DNA from 2 places in the Micromonospora sp. SYSU B005 genome. Region 2 is predicted to be linked to the other one. Evidence: riboswitches for the same ligand, from Rfam matches in the RefSeq annotation. Region 2 holds a riboswitch; the other holds the start of a gene.
What was found. Region 2 has a riboswitch for glycine ahead of gcvT (glycine cleavage system aminomethyltransferase GcvT). Riboswitches for the same ligand answer to the same signal wherever they lie in the genome.
Positions count from the first base shown of each region.

Region 1: it holds a riboswitch for glycine, as region 2 does, so the genes downstream of both, gcvP (aminomethyl-transferring glycine dehydrogenase) here and gcvT (glycine cleavage system aminomethyltransferase GcvT) in region 2, are expected to answer to the same signal.

Region 1 is NZ_JAXCFU010000002.1:597,876-605,444, reverse strand. Features, by position in the region: gene SM452_RS08095 (chorismate-binding protein) at 1-227, opposite strand, end outside; gene SM452_RS08090 (DUF5999 family protein) at 351-551, shown strand; gene gcvP (aminomethyl-transferring glycine dehydrogenase) at 646-3,468, opposite strand; glycine riboswitch at 3,542-3,632, opposite strand; gene SM452_RS08080 (NAD-dependent protein deacetylase) at 3,690-4,532, opposite strand; gene SM452_RS08075 (SDR family oxidoreductase) at 4,700-5,356, shown strand; gene SM452_RS08070 (DivIVA domain-containing protein) at 5,407-6,087, opposite strand; gene SM452_RS08065 (globin domain-containing protein) at 6,143-7,318, opposite strand; gene SM452_RS08060 (group I truncated hemoglobin) at 7,321-7,569, opposite strand, start outside.
Region 2 is NZ_JAXCFU010000012.1:35,962-43,530, reverse strand. Features, by position in the region: gene SM452_RS23890 (response regulator transcription factor) at 1-334, opposite strand, end outside; gene SM452_RS23885 (collagenase) at 610-3,189, shown strand; gene SM452_RS23880 (LysR family transcriptional regulator) at 3,298-4,260, shown strand; glycine riboswitch at 4,366-4,455, shown strand; gene gcvT (glycine cleavage system aminomethyltransferase GcvT) at 4,594-5,721, shown strand; gene gcvH (glycine cleavage system protein GcvH) at 5,754-6,131, shown strand; gene glyA (serine hydroxymethyltransferase) at 6,138-7,406, shown strand; gene SM452_RS23860 (proline dehydrogenase family protein) at 7,499-7,569, shown strand, end outside.

The sequences.
Region 1 (7,569 bases), on a different contig from region 2:
ACTCCGGCGCCGGGGTCGTGCCGGCCGGGCCGGGTGAGGTCGCCGCGGTCGACGCCGTGTGCGGCGAGGAAGCGTTGTGCCAGGTCGGCGGGGTCGCCGCCGTCGCCGATCGACCAGTGCAGCCGGGCGGTCTCGACGAGCCGGCGGCGGCATCCGGGTGGGGCGCCGGGGGTATCGACCTCCACCTGTGGGAGCGCTTCCACGACGTCCGGGCCGTTACGGGTCATCCGTTCAGCCCATTCTGGGTGAACATGACGCATCCTTGCTCGTTGCCGCTCAGTTTTCCTTGGTACTGTGCGTCACTGGTCATGTGAACCATGACACAGTGCCCCCACAGTCCGGAGAACCCGATGTGTCAGCACCAGCCCACCTGCCCCTCCGCCGACGCGACCGACCGAGAGGCCGCCCGCGTCCTCGCCTGCTTCCCTGAGCAGGGCTGGAGCCTGCTCTGCAACGGTGTCATCGTCTTCGAGGACACCGGTGAGCTGCTCCCCGACGGGCGCACCATCGCCCCGCACCGGGGTCCGGCCCGCCACGCCCTCGTCGCCTGAGCGATCACGCAGCGTCAGTGAGCGTACGCGCCGGTCACGACCGTCCGGCGCACCGGCCGGGGCGGCGAGAGCCCACCGCCCCGGCGTCAGCCGCTCAGTCCTCGAACGCCTCCGGCGCGGGACACGAGCAGACCAGGTTCCGGTCGCCGTACGCGCCGTCGATGCGCCGCACCGGAGGCCAGTACCGGCCCGCCCGGTCCACACCCGCCGGGTAGGCGCCCACCGACCGCGGGTACGGGTGCGGCCACTCGTCGGCCGACACCATCGCCGCGGTGTGCGGCGCGTTTGACAGCGGGTTGTCCCCCGCCGGCCACTCCCCCGAGCCGACCTTGTCGATCTCCGCCCGGATCGCGATCATCGCGTCGCAGAAGCGGTCCAGCTCGGCCAGGTCCTCGCTCTCGGTCGGCTCCACCATCAGCGTCCCGGCCACCGGGAACGACATCGTCGGCGCGTGGAAGCCGTAGTCGATCAGCCGCTTCGCCACGTCGTCGACGCTCACGCCGGTGGCCTTGGTCAGCGGACGCAGGTCCAGGATGCACTCGTGCGCGACCAGGCCCTTGTTGCCGGCGTACAGCACCGGGAAGTGGTTGCGCAGCCGCGCCGCCACGTAGTTCGCCGCCAGGACCGCCACGCCGGTGGCGCGGGCCAGCCCGTCGGCGCCCATCATCCGCAGGTACGCCCACGGGATCGGCAGGATCCCCGCCGACCCGTGGTTGGCCGCCGAGATCGCCGGCCGCCCGTCGGCGCGCGCACCGAGCGGGTCACCGGGCAGGAACGGCGCCAGGTGCGAACGCACCGCCACCGGCCCGACGCCGGGTCCGCCGCCGCCGTGCGGGATGCAGAACGTCTTGTGCAGGTTCAGGTGCGACACGTCCGCCCCGAACCGGCCCGGCTTGGCGAATCCGACAAGCGCGTTGAGGTTCGCGCCGTCGACGTACACCTGACCGCCCGCGTCGTGGACCTTCGCGCACAGCTGGGCGATGCCGGTCTCGTACACGCCGTGCGTCGACGGATACGTCACCATGATCGCGGCGAGCGCGTCCCGGTGCTTGTCGATCTTCGCGTCGAGGTCGACCAGGTCGACGTTGCCGTCGGCGTCGCAGCCGACCACCACCACGCGCATGCCGGCCATGACGGCGGACGCGGCGTTGGTGCCGTGCGCCGACGACGGGATCAGGCACACGTCGCGGTGGCCCTCGCCGCGCTCCCGGTGGTAGCCGCGGATCGCCAGCAGCCCGGCCAGCTCACCCTGCGATCCGGCGTTGGGCTGCACGCTGACCGCGTCGTAGCCGGTGACCTCGGCCAGCCAGCCCTCCAGCTGGGTGATCAGCTCCCGGTACCCGGCGGTCTGCGCGTCCGGCGCGAACGGGTGCAGGTGCGCGAACTCCGGCCAGGTGATCGGTTCCATCTCGGTGGTGGCGTTGAGCTTCATCGTGCACGACCCCAGCGGGATCATGCCGCGGTCCAGCGCGTAGTCGAAGTCGGCCAGGCGGCGCAGGTAGCGCAGCATCGCCGTCTCCGAGTGGTGGCTGTGGAACACCGGGTGGGTGAGGAACTCCGACGTGCGGGCCAGCCCGTCCGGCAGGGCCGCGTCCACCTCCCCGTCGAACCCGTCGACCCCGAACGCCGCCCACACCGCCTGCAGGTGCGCGGGCGTGGTGGTCTCGTCGCAGGAGATGCCGACCCGGTCGGCGTCGACCAGCCGCAGGTTCACGTTGCGCTCGGCGGCGGCGGCGACCACCTCGGCGGCGCGGCCCGGCACGGTCGCGGTGACGGTGTCGAAGAACGCGACGTCCGCGACCCGCACGCCCCCGGCGCGCAGCCCGGCCGCGAGCCGCGCCGCCGCCTCGTGGGTACGCCGGGCGATGGCGCGCAGCCCGTCGGGGCCGTGGTAGACGGCGTACATGCCGGCCATCACCGCGAGGAGCACCTGGGCGGTGCAGATGTTGCTTGTCGCCTTCTCCCGGCGGATGTGCTGCTCGCGGGTCTGCAACGCCAGCCGGTACGCCGGGTTGCCGTCGGCGTCGCGCGACACCCCGACGAGGCGGCCCGGCAGCATCCGCTCCAGGCCCGAACGCACCGCCAGGTAACCGGCGTGCGGACCGCCGAAGCCCATCGGTACGCCGAAGCGCTGGGTGGTGCCGGCGGCGATGTCGGCACCGATCTCGCCCGGCGGGCGCAGCAGCGTCAACGCCAGCAGGTCCGCCGCCACGGTCACCAGCGCGCCCACGCCGTGCGCCGCGTCGACCAGCGCCCGGTGGTCGCGGACCGTCCCGGACGCGCCCGGGTACTGCAGGTGCAGGCCGAAGAACTCCGCCGGCAGGTCGTCGCGCTCGACGTCGACCACGCGCACCTCGATGCCGAGCGGCTCGGCGCGGCTGGCGATCACCGCGACGGTCTGCGGCAGCGCGTCGGCGTCGACCACGTACACCGGGCTCTTGCTCTTGGACGCGCGGCGGGCGAGCGTCATCGCCTCGGCCGCGGCGGTGCCCTCGTCGAGCATCGAGGCGTTCGAGGTGGCCAGAGCGGTCAGGTCGGTGACCATGGTCTGGAAGTTCAGCAGCGCCTCCAGCCGGCCCTGGCTGATCTCCGGCTGGTACGGCGTGTACGCGGTGTACCAGGCCGGGTTCTCCAGCACGTTGCGGCGGATCACCGCCGGGGTGTGCGTGCCGTGGTAGCCCAGGCCGATCATGGACACGGCGACGGTGTTGCGCGACGCGAGGGCACGCAGCTCGGCGATCGCCTCCCGCTCGCCGGCCGGGGCCGGCAGATCGAGGGTGCCGTGCCAGCGGATCACCTCGGGGATCGCCGCGTCCATCAGCTCGTCGACGGAGCCGTAACCGACGGTCTCCAGCATCCGGCGCTCGTCGTCGCGGCCGGGGCCGATGTGCCGGTCGGCGAACTGCTCTGCGGTCATGCGCTGCGCTCCTTGGTGGGGCGAGGTCGACGGGTCGGCCTCCCCCTGAGTCGCGCTGACGCGCTCCACAGCGCCTGCCCACGTGGTCCTTTTGCCTGAGAGGTTCCGGGGAGAATCTGCCCCTTCGGCGCCGTCGGGTCGACGGTCTCTCCCACGTGGGTGGTACCGGCACCTCCCACGCTACCAGCGGGCGTGTTTCCGGCTCATGTCCCGGGGGTTGATCACACCGGCGCCGGAGCCGCCGCCACCCGGTCGGCCAGCGCGCACAGGGTCGCGCCCAGCGGCGCGTCCAGGCGCAGCGCCGCATACCCGTCGCCGCGGGTGACGCCCTGGTTGACGATCGCCACCGGGATGTCGTGGCGGGCCGCCCGCAGCACGAACCGCCGGCCCGACATCACCGTCAACGACGAGCCGAGCACCAGCAGCGCCCGGGCCCGCTCGACGAGCGCGAAACAGTCCGCGACACGTGGGGCGGGGACCGTCTCGCCGAAGAACACCACGTCCGGTTTCAGCATGCCGGTGCCGCACAGCGCGCAGTCGACGGTGCGGAACCCGGTCACCGCCTCGTCGGGCAGGTCCACGTCACCGTCGGGGTTGACGCGCGCCACCCGCGCGTCGAAGCCCGGATTCGCCTCCGACAGGCGCCGGTGCAGCTCGTCGCGGCCGGTGGCGTTGCCGCAGTCCAGGCACGTCACCTCGTCGAGGCGGCCGTGCAGTTCGATCACGCCGGTGGCGCCGGCGGCGGTGTGCAGCCCGTCGACGTTCTGCGTGATGATCCCGCCGAGCAGCCCGGCCGCCTGCAGCCGGGCCACCGCCCGGTGCCCGTCGTTGGGTGCCGCCCGGGCGATGGTCTGCCAGCCCAGGTGGCTGCGCGCCCAGTACCGCCGCCGGGCCAGCGGATCCCGGGTGAACTCCTGGTACGTCATCGGGGTGTGCCGGCGCGCCGCGCCGCTGGGCCCCCGGTAGTCCGGGATGCCCGACTCGGTGGACAGGCCCGCCCCGCTGAGCACCACCACGTCCCCGGCCGTCACCAGCCGCGCCAGTTCCTCGAACGCCTCACTCACCCGTCCATCGTCCCTCGCCGCGCCGCTCGCTGCCCCTCCCCGCCCACCCCACACTGCGTCGATCATGAGGTTGGCGGTGGTCGGGGCCGGCGTGTCGGGCCGCCAACCTCATGATCGACGAGGCCGGTCGTCCGGCGGGGCTGCCGGGTCCGGGCTAGGTTGAGCCCATGCGCGTCGTCATCGCCGGAGGGCACGGAAAGATCGCCAAACTGCTGGAGCGGGAACTGGCCGGCCGCGGAGACACCGCGCTCGGACTGATCCGCAACCCCGACCACGCCGCCGCGCTGCGCGCCGCCGGCGCCGAACCCGTCGTGTGCGACCTGGAACACACCGACGCCGGCACCCTCGCCGCCCACCTGGCCGGCGCCGACGCTGTCGTGTTCGCCGCCGGCGCCGGGCCCGGCAGCGGCGCCGGCCGCAAGGACACCGTCGACCGGGGCGCCGCCGTGCTGCTCGCCGACGCCGCCACCCGCGCGGGCGTACGCCGCTACCTGCTGGTCTCCTCGATGGGCGTGGACGCCCCGCCGTCCGAGGGCACCGACGACGTGTGGGCGGCGTACCTGCGGGCCAAGAAGGCCGCCGAGGACGACGTCACCGCGCGGGACCTCGACGTGACGGTGCTGCGGCCCGGCCGTCTCACCGACGACGAACCCGGCGGCCGGATCACCCTGGCCCGGCACGTCGAACCCGGCGCGATCAGCCGCGCCGACGTGGCCCGGGTGCTGCTCGCCCTGCTGTACGCCCCGGCCACCGCCGGGCACACCCTGGAACTCGTCGGCGGAGACACCCCCATCGCCGACGCGATCGCCGCCGTCACCGCCTGACACCCGGCCGGCGCGCCCGGCCCGCGATCACCCGCGGGCCGGGACACCGGTCAACGCTGGTGCCGCGACAACGCCGGCTGCGGCACGCCCCCGCCGCCCTGCGGCAACTCCCGCGCGATCCGCTCCATCGTGCGCGACAACTGCTCACTGCCGTCGTCGAGGTGCCGGGCCGCCGCCTGCATGTGCGAGATCATCATCTCGCCGAAGATCCGCAACGCCTCACGCGTCGCCACCGAGTCGTCGAAGCCGCTCCCGGCCGCGCTGCGGTACTCCGTCACCGCCCGCTCGGCCTCCCGCTTCGCCTCCTCCGCCGCCGCCCGCATGTAACTCTCGTACTGGGTACGGGCGTACTCGGCGACCCGGCGCGCGTAGTCGTGGGCCTGCGCGATGATCTGCTCGGCCTCCCGCTGCGCCGCCGACAACAGGTTGACCTCCTTCGCCGCCGGCGCCACCGCCGCCTCCGTGCTCGGGATCACCCCGTGCCGGTGCAGCTCCAGATGGTCGTTGAGCCGCTCGTTCTCCGCCCGCAGGTTCGCCACCTGCGCGGCCAGCAGATCCAGCTCGTCGGCCACCTGCAACCGGAACCGGTCCACATCGGTCTGGTCGTAGCCGCGGCGGGTGAACGCCGCCGACCCGAACTCCCACCGCCGCACCCGGTCCGAGGTCAACCGCACCTGCACCGGACCGGACACCTGCTGCGCGTCGTAACTGCTGATCGGACCCGCGCTCACCGGCACACCTCCGTTCGCGACTGCGGGGCTCGCAACACCGGCTCACTCCTCGCGCTCACCGGCTCACCTCCGTCGTTCCCGGCCCGTCCGCGCCGGTCATCGTCCGCCACGCCGGGCCGTACCAGTGCTTGCCGTAACCCTCGTGATGCACCTGACCCGGCTGGAACCCGGCGCCGGTCAACGCCGCCACCGAATGACCCACCATCTCGTCCGAGCCGCACACGTACACGTGCCGCGACCGCCAGTCCCCGTCGGCCAGCACCCGGTCGGCGATACGCACCGACTCACCCGGCCGGGCCGGATCCGCACCGGCCACGTACGACACCCGCAACCACGGATGCGTCGCCGCCAGCTTGTCGATCGCCTCGCTGTCGTAGAACTCCATCCGCGACCGGGCACCCACATACAGATCCACCCGCCGCCCCGAACTCTCCGCCGCGACCTGCTCCACCAGCGCCTTCACCGGAGCCCAGCCGGTACCACCTGCGAGCAGCAGCAGATCCGACGCCCCGGCCTGCCACAACGTCAACCGGTCACCCACCGGCGACGCCAGGTGGATCTGGTCACCGGCCGCGCACCCGTACACCAGGCGCGACGACACCACACCACCCGGCGCCGCCCGCACGTGCAACTCCACCGTGCCGTCCGGCCGCGGCGCGTTCGCCGGCGAGTAGTACCGCCACGACCGCACCGCCGGATGCGACACCCCGACCGACTGGCCGGGCGTGAACGGCAGCAGATACTGCGGACGTACGGTCAGCACCGCCACGTCGAACGTGCGCTGCTCGTGCGTCAGCACCTCCGCCACCCACCACGGCGGCGACTTCGACTCCGCGGCCTGCGCGCCCTCGGTCATCACCTGCGCCACCAGCCCGTATGCGGCGGTCCAGTCGGCGGCCAGCTCCTCGGTCCACGCGTCGCCGCAGAAGTGCCGCAACGTCGCCAGCAGCGCCTCACCGACCGCCGGGTAGTGCTCGGCCCGCACCGCGAACTTCCGGTGATCCGCGCCGAGCTCCCGCAGGAACCCGACCAGCCGGTCCACCTGGTCCACGTGGGACACCACATGCCCCAGCGCGGCCACCAGACGGTCCCGCTGCCCGGCCATGTTCGTGGGGAACATCTGCCGGGTCTCCGGATGCGCCAGGAACAGCGTCGAATAGAAGTAGAGCGGCACCTGGTCGCCGTGCGCGGCGACCAGGGACCAGCTCTGCTTGAGCCGTGCGACGTCCACGCTCAGGCGTCCCCCGCCGACACGACCTGCTCCCGCACCTGCCCGAGCACGACCTGCACGTCGGCGATCACGTCCGCCGGCACACCCAGCTCCACCAGCGTCGCGGTCAGGTGCTCACCGACCTTCGCGTAGTGCTCACCGGTGATGTTCAGCGGCTGGTGCGCCTCGTCCAGCCCACGGCCCGCGTACTCGTTGGGGCCGCCGAGCACCACCGCCAGCATGAGCGCCAGGTGCCGCCGCTGCTCCACCAT
Region 2 (7,569 bases):
CCGCGGGTGGACACGGCTTCGGCAGGAATCCGTCTGCGCCGGCGCGCAGCATGCGGACGGCGTCATCATCGATACTCCTGATGCTGTGTGCCAGAACCGGGCGGCGGGACGCGACACAAAGCAGGCGCATCAGCAGCAGCCCGTCCACCGCCGGCACGACCGGGTCCACGATCACGACATCCGGCCTCCGGTGGGTGTGGCAGGTCAGGTCGGACAACGTCCGCCCGCTCTCATGGAGGGCGATCTCGGTGACCAGATGACCGAAGCGCGTCAACTGATCGCCGAGTAGCCGCCGATAGCGATGGTCTTCGTCGATGAGCAAGATGGTCGCCATGGTTGCCGTCCGGTGTCTGAATCGTGAACACCTGGACGATCGCACGACCGGACCGCCCGCTTTCATGTCATCTGTCCATCACGTCGCCTGATCGGTCCGACGACCCTCGACGCATCGCTCACAGGTTCCGGTAAGGCCCAGGCGGGCCACCCTGACCGCCCGCTGTGGACTCGTTGTGGCCGCCGGAGCCGCCTGGCTAGCGTCCACCCCCCAAGCATCCATCGAAGTGCGTCAGCGCCTTTGCTGGATCACACCCTCGCCCATGAGGAGAGAGCATGTCTGGACACCCATTGCGGCGAAGACTAGGTCAGCTGTTCGGCGCGCTCACCGCGCTGACGCTCGCCTGCGGCGTCATCGCGCCGCCGGCCGCCGCGAACTCGGCGCGCCCCGTGCCACCCGGGCAGCAGGCCAGGAAGGCCGATGCGGCACCGCCGGCAGCGGGCGATGCGACTGTTCGGGGCAAGAACCGGGTAGACCATGTGAGCGAGCAGGCGCTCCCCGTACACAAGCGCCCGCCGCAGCCGGCCGCGAAGGACGCCGCCCGTGTCGACTACGACCGCCCGGCAACCCCGAAGCGACGCGCTCGGCCGTCGGACGCCGGGTCTCGCGCCGCCGCTGCCGCCTGCAGCACCGCAGACTTCACCAGCCGAACGGGGTCGGCGCTGGTCAGCCAGATCAAGGGATCCACGGTCGACTGCATCAACAGCCTGTTCAGCCTCTCCGGCAGCGATGCCTACAACGCCTTCCGCGAGGCGCAGATGGCAAGCGTCGCGTACGCGGTGCGCGACGGCTCGCCCGGCTACCCGGGTAACCCCTCCACCGGCATGCCCCAGCTCGTTCTCTACCTGCGGGCCGGCTACTACGTGCAGTGGTACGACACGAGCGTCGGAACCTACGGGCCGGCACTGCAGACCGCGATCCGCTCAGCGCTCGACGCCTTCTTCGCGAACCCGCGCGCCTGGGACGTGACCGACGCCAACGGTGAGACCCTGGCGGAGGCGGTGACGCTCATCGACAGCGCACAGGAGAACGCCCGATACCTGTTCGTGGTAAACCGGCTCCTGACCGGCTTCAACTCGTCGTACACCTCGTCCTGGTACATGCTCAACGCGGTCAACAACGTCTACACGGTGCTGTTCCGAGGCCACCAGGTGCCCGCGTTCGTCTCCGCCGTGCAGGCCGACCGCACCGTGCTCGACAACCTGTACAACTTCGCCAACACCCACGCCGGTCTCCTCGGCACCGACAACGGCTACCTCACGTCGAACGCGGGCCGGGAACTCGGACGATTCCTGCAGCACGCCCCGCTCAGTCCCATCGTGCGGCCGATGGCGTCGGCGCTTCTCTCGCGAAGCAACATGACCGGCCCGACGGCGCCGCTCTGGGTCGGCGTCGCAGAGATGACCCAGGCATACGACGTCGCCAACTGCTCCTACTACACCACCTGCAACCTCTCCGCACAGCTGACCAGCTCTGTCCTGACGATCAACTACACATGCAGTCCATCGATCAAGATCGTCGCGCAGGACATGACCTCGGCTGAGCTGAGCCAGTCCTGCACCAGTCTGAAGGGTCAGGACGCCTACTTCCACAGCCTGGTCGCAGACAGCGGGCCGGTGGCAGGCGATGTCAACACCGACATCGAGGTGGTCGTCTTCAACTCGAGCACCGACTACCAGACCTACGCGGGTGCCATCTACGGCATCGATACGAACAACGGTGGTATGTACCTGGAGGGCAACCCGTCAGACCCCAACAACCAGGCAAGGTTCATCGCCTACGAAGCCGAGTGGGTCCGGCCGGCCTTCCAGATCTGGAACCTCAACCACGAGTACACCCACTACCTCGATGGCCGGTTCAACATGTACGGCGACTTCAGCGCCAACATCACCACACCGACCATCTGGTGGATCGAAGGCTTCGCCGAGTACGTCTCCTACTCCTACCGGAACGTCACCTACACCAGCGCCCAGAACCAGGCGGGCAACCACACCTATGCGCTGCGTACGTTGTTCGACACCACCTACAACAACGACCAGACGCGCATCTACAACTGGGGCTACCTGGCCGTGCGGTACATGATGCAGTCCCATCGGCCGGACATGACGACAGTGCTCGGATACTACCGATCGGGGGCATTCAACGCCGCCCGCACGTACCTCACCAGCACCATTGGCTCGCGCTACGACGCGGACTTCGACGCCTGGCTGACGCGCTGCGCGGCAGGGGATTGCGGCGGGAGCACCACGCCGCCCCCGACCAACCAGCCCCCGTCCGCCTCGTTCACCGTGACGACCAGTGGGCTCACCGCCACCTTCACCGACCGGTCCACGGACGCCGACGGCAGCATCGCGTCCCGGCAGTGGGCCTTCGGGGACGGGAGCACCTCGCCGGCCGTCAACCCCAGCAAGACCTACGCTACGGCCGGCACCTACACCGTCTCGCTGACGGTCACCGACAACCAGGGAGCGACCGCGAGATCGTCCCAGACCATCTCGGTCACGACGGGCGGCGGCACCACCGTGCCGGAATGCAGCGGCACCGACACGCGCACCCTCGATCGCAACTGTCAGCGCAGTGGACGCTCCGCGACCGCGGGCAACTACGACTACCTGTACATCTACCTGCCCGCCGGCGTCAGCACCCTGACCATTGCCGTAGTCGGCGGCACGGGCAACTGCGATCTCTACTACAGTCCGTCGAGCTGGGCCACCACCAGCAACGCCACCCGCTCCTCCGCCGGGGCCGGCAACACCGAGTCGTTGGCCATCCCCAGCCCGGCCGCCGGGTACCACTACATCAGCCTCTACGGGAAGACCGCCTGCTCTGGCGCCACGGTGAGCACGCGCTACTGAACCACATGTGATGGGTATGAGCGCGCCGCCCGGCGAGAGTCGCCGGGCGGCGCGCCCGCCTGGCCTGTGGCCGCCGCACTGCCTGCGGTCGCGTGCATAATCTCGGTCATGGGCATCGATGTGCGCCACCTGCGGGCGATCAGTGCCATCGCCGAGGCCGGAAGCGTGACCGGCGCCGCCTCCCGCCTGGGCCTGTCGCAGCCCGCGCTGACAGCCCAGGTGCATCGGATCGAGAAGACGGTCGGTGGGCCGCTGTTCGTCCGAAGCCGTACCGGTATGCAACCGACCGAACTCGGCAAGCAGGTGCTCCAGCGCGCCCGCGTCGTGCTGGCCGAGGTCGACGCGCTCGTCGAGGACTTCGGCGACCGACACCCCATTCCAGGCCTGCTCCGACTCGGCACCGTCCACATCGCTTGCGCGGGCAGCCTCGTACGCCATGTCGCGGAAGCGTTCCCGGATCCGGAGATCGCGCTGCAGATCGAGCCGTCCTCGCGACTGTTGGTGGAGGCGCTCACCCGAGGCCAGTTGGATGCCGCGTTGCTGGGCATCCTCGAGGGCTTCGAGCTGCCGATCGGTCCCACGCTCACCAGTCGGCCACTGATCCCCCGTTACCCGATCTTCGTCGCCATGTCCGCCTCCCACCCGCAGTCCCACCACGAGCAGGTGCGGCTGGCCGACCTGAGAAACGAATCGTGGGTGTGCCCGCCAGGGCCGGACGACGGCTCACTCGCCTCGCTGCGACGGGCCTGCCGCGCCGCAGGTTTCGAGCCGAAGATCCGGTACGAAGCGCCGAGCGGCGCCGCGCACCCACTGGTGGCCGCCGGAGACGGTGTCCGGCTGGTCGACCCGACCTGGGCCCCGGCCGCCGGGACTCGGGTGCTGCCGCTGCGCGGGGAGCCGCAGTTGCTGGCCAGGCTAATGGTCGTCTGGCGGCGCGATGCGCTGACCTATGCACAGAGCAGCGCCCTGTTCCAGGCCATCACCCGGGCCTACCTGGATCACGTGAACGACAATGCTGCCTTCGCCCGATGGTGGCGGGCCAATCCCCACGCCCATCCCGCAGCGTCGTAGCGATCCGACGGCGATGTATAGGCGTCAGCTATAGGCAGGATGATGTTGACGCGGTATGTGCGGTCACCTAACCTGCGAATGACTCACAACTACATAGACACCATTCGAACCTGCACGGGAGAGACTCCGTTCATTCGGAGCGCCGAAGGAGCAAACTCCCAAGAAACTCTCAGGCCCCATTACCGTGCAGGCGAGGTGACTCTGGAAAGCAGACGGCCGTCGTCTCACCCACGGTGCAAGCCGCTGACGCAGCGGTGAAGCTCTCAGGTCAATGACAGAGCGGGAGGCAACCGACCGTTCGACGCCGCGTGCGTCGGGACGAGGAGCGCCCCCGTGTACCAGGATCCTGCGGCTCTGCTCCGCTCACCTCTGCATGCATCGCACATAGAACACGGAGCTCGATTCACCGACTTCAGCGGCTGGCGGATGCCCCTTCGCTACGGAAGCGAGCTCGCTGAGCACCGCGCCGTACGCGAACAGGCCGGCCTCTTCGACCTCAGCCACATGGGTCAGCTCGAGGTGACGGGGCCGGAGGCCCCGACAGCACTGGACTACGCCTTGGTCGGGCACCTGTCTGCCGTACCGATCGGCGGCGCGCGCTACACCATGCTCTGCGACGCCGCCGGCGGGGTGCTGGACGACCTCGTTGCCTATCGCCTCGCATCGAACCGGTACCTGCTGGTCGTCAACGCCGTCAACACACGCGTCGTCCATGAGGCCATCAGGACCCGCTGCGCGGACTACGCGGCCTGGGCGGCCGACCGCACGAGCGAGCGGGCGATCATCGCGGTGCAGGGTCCGCGCGCCGCCCCCATCGTGGAAGCCCTGACCGGTACGGGACTCACCCGACTCCGCTACTACACCGCAGCGCTCCTGGACATCGACGGTCGTCCAGCCGTCGTCGCTCGTACCGGCTACACCGGCGAAGACGGCTTCGAACTGCTCGTACACGCCGAAGACGCGGTCCGCACGTGGGAAGCGGCGCTTGTGGCCGGTCGGCGTCACGGCTTGACGCCCACGGGGCTGGCGTGCCGCGACACTCTCCGCATCGAGGCTGGAATGCCGTTGTACGGCGCAGAGATCGGCCGTGACGTCACCCCGTTCGATGCCGGGCTGGGGCGGGTGGTGTCCTTCGTCAAACCAGGCGACTTCGTCGGACGAGCCGCGCTGGCCGAGGCCCACAAGAACGGGGTCACCCGTCGGCTCGTCGGCCTCGTCGCGTCCGGGCAGAGAATTCCCCGAGCGGGCCAGCAGGTGGTGAGGCTGACCGACGGCGGCCAGGGTGCTGACCCGGTCGGCCTCATCACAAGCGGCGCCCCTTCACCCACACTCCGACGGCCGATCGCGATGGCCGGCATCCGTGCCGGCACCGGCGACAGCATCCGGCTGGCCGTGCAGATCCGGGGGACCACCGAGCCCGTCGAGATCGTCCCTCTTCCGTTCTACCGTCGTCCGCGGTGATCTGCGGCCATTCCTTGCGAGGGTTCAGCGTCATGAACGTACCGGAACACCTGAAGTACAGCCTCAACCACGAGTGGGTCAACGACTCGGTTCAGCCGGCCGAAGTGGGCATCACCGCTTTCGCCGCCGAAGCGCTCGGTGATGTCATCTATGTGGAACTGCCCGAGCCGGGGAGCCACCTGACTGCCGGTGACGTGTGTGGAGAGGTCGAGTCCACGAAGTCGGTCGCGGAGCTGTATCTCCCGGTCAGCGGAGAGGTCGTCGCCGTCAACGAGGCGGTCATCGCCGATCCGGGCCTGATCGGCGCCGATCCGTACGGCAAAGGCTGGCTCCTGCGGGTCCGGTTGGCGCAGGTGCCTTCCCTGATGTCGCCGGACGAGTACCGCGACTTCTCCGACGAGTCGCGGTAGGCCCCGATGGCAGCCATCGACGATGATCTGGCCGACCTCGACCCCGCCATCGCCGAGGCGATCGGCCGGGAGCTACGCCGGCAACACGAGACCCTGGGCATGATCGCCTCCGAGAATCTCGCGCCCCGAGCCGTCCTTCAGGCGCAGGGATCGGCCCTCACCAACAAGTACGCGGAGGGCTACCCGGGACGGCGCTACTACAGCGGATGCGAGCATGTCGACGACATCGAGCGCCTGGCGATCGACCGGGCCAAGCGGCTGTTCGGCGCCACCTACGCGAACGTGCAGCCGCATTCCGGATCGCAGGCGAACGCCGCCGTGATGGCTGCTCTGATCGAGCCGGGTGACACCATCCTCGGGCTCGACCTCGCTCACGGCGGCCATCTGACCCATGGCATGCGCATCAACTATTCGGGGCGGCTGTACCGGGCCGTGAGCTATCGCGTAGGCGCCGAGAACCACCTGATCGACATGGATGAGGTCCAAGAGTTGGCGCGCGAGCATCGGCCGAAGCTGCTCATCGCCGGCTGGTCGGCCTACCCTCGAACGCTCGACTTCGCCCGGTTCCGGCGGATCGCCGATCAGGTGGGTGCATACCTGCTCGTGGACATGGCACATTTCGCCGGGTTGGTCGCGGCCGGTCTGCATCCCAACCCGGTGCCGCACGCCCATGTCGTCACCCTGACCACGCACAAGACCCTCGGCGGCCCTCGGGGCGGCACCATCCTCAGCGCGTACACCGATCTCGCGCGGCGGCTGGACTCGGCGGTCTTCCCAGGCCAGCAAGGTGGTCCGCTGGCGCATGTCGTGGCCGCGAAGGCGGTGGCCTTCCGGATCGCCGGAGAACCGCAGTTCCAGGATCAGCAGCGGCGCGCCCTGACCGGAGCGAAGATCGTCGCCGATCGTCTGTGCGCCGCCGAGGTCGCGAAGGCCGGTATCCGGGTGGTCAGCGGAGGCACCGACGTGCACCTGGTGCTGGTCGACCTGAGCCACGCGGATATCGATGGCGCGCAGGCGGAGCGGCTGCTGCAAGGCGTCGGCATCACCGTCAACCGTAACGCCGTGCCGTTCGACCCACGCCCGCCGATGGTCACCTCCGGGCTGCGGATCGGCACGTCTGGTCTCGCCACCCGAGGGTTCTCCGAAGCGGACTTCATGGAGGTGGCCGACATCATCGCCGGTGCTCTGACCGCCAGGGAGGCTGACACGTCGCTACGCACGCGGGTGGCTCGCCTCGTCGATCGGCACCCCGTCCATCCCGGCCACACCTCCTGACCGTACGGGGAACCCGAGCTTCCGCGGGTGGTAGATCGCTCCGTCACGCTCTGCTGCCTGAGGGCGACGGCAGCCCCGAGAAAGGACCCCAATTGCCGAACAAGCTGTTGCTGATGGCGGCCGGCAGTCACCGACTCCGGAGAATCGTCGCCGGATCCCCCCT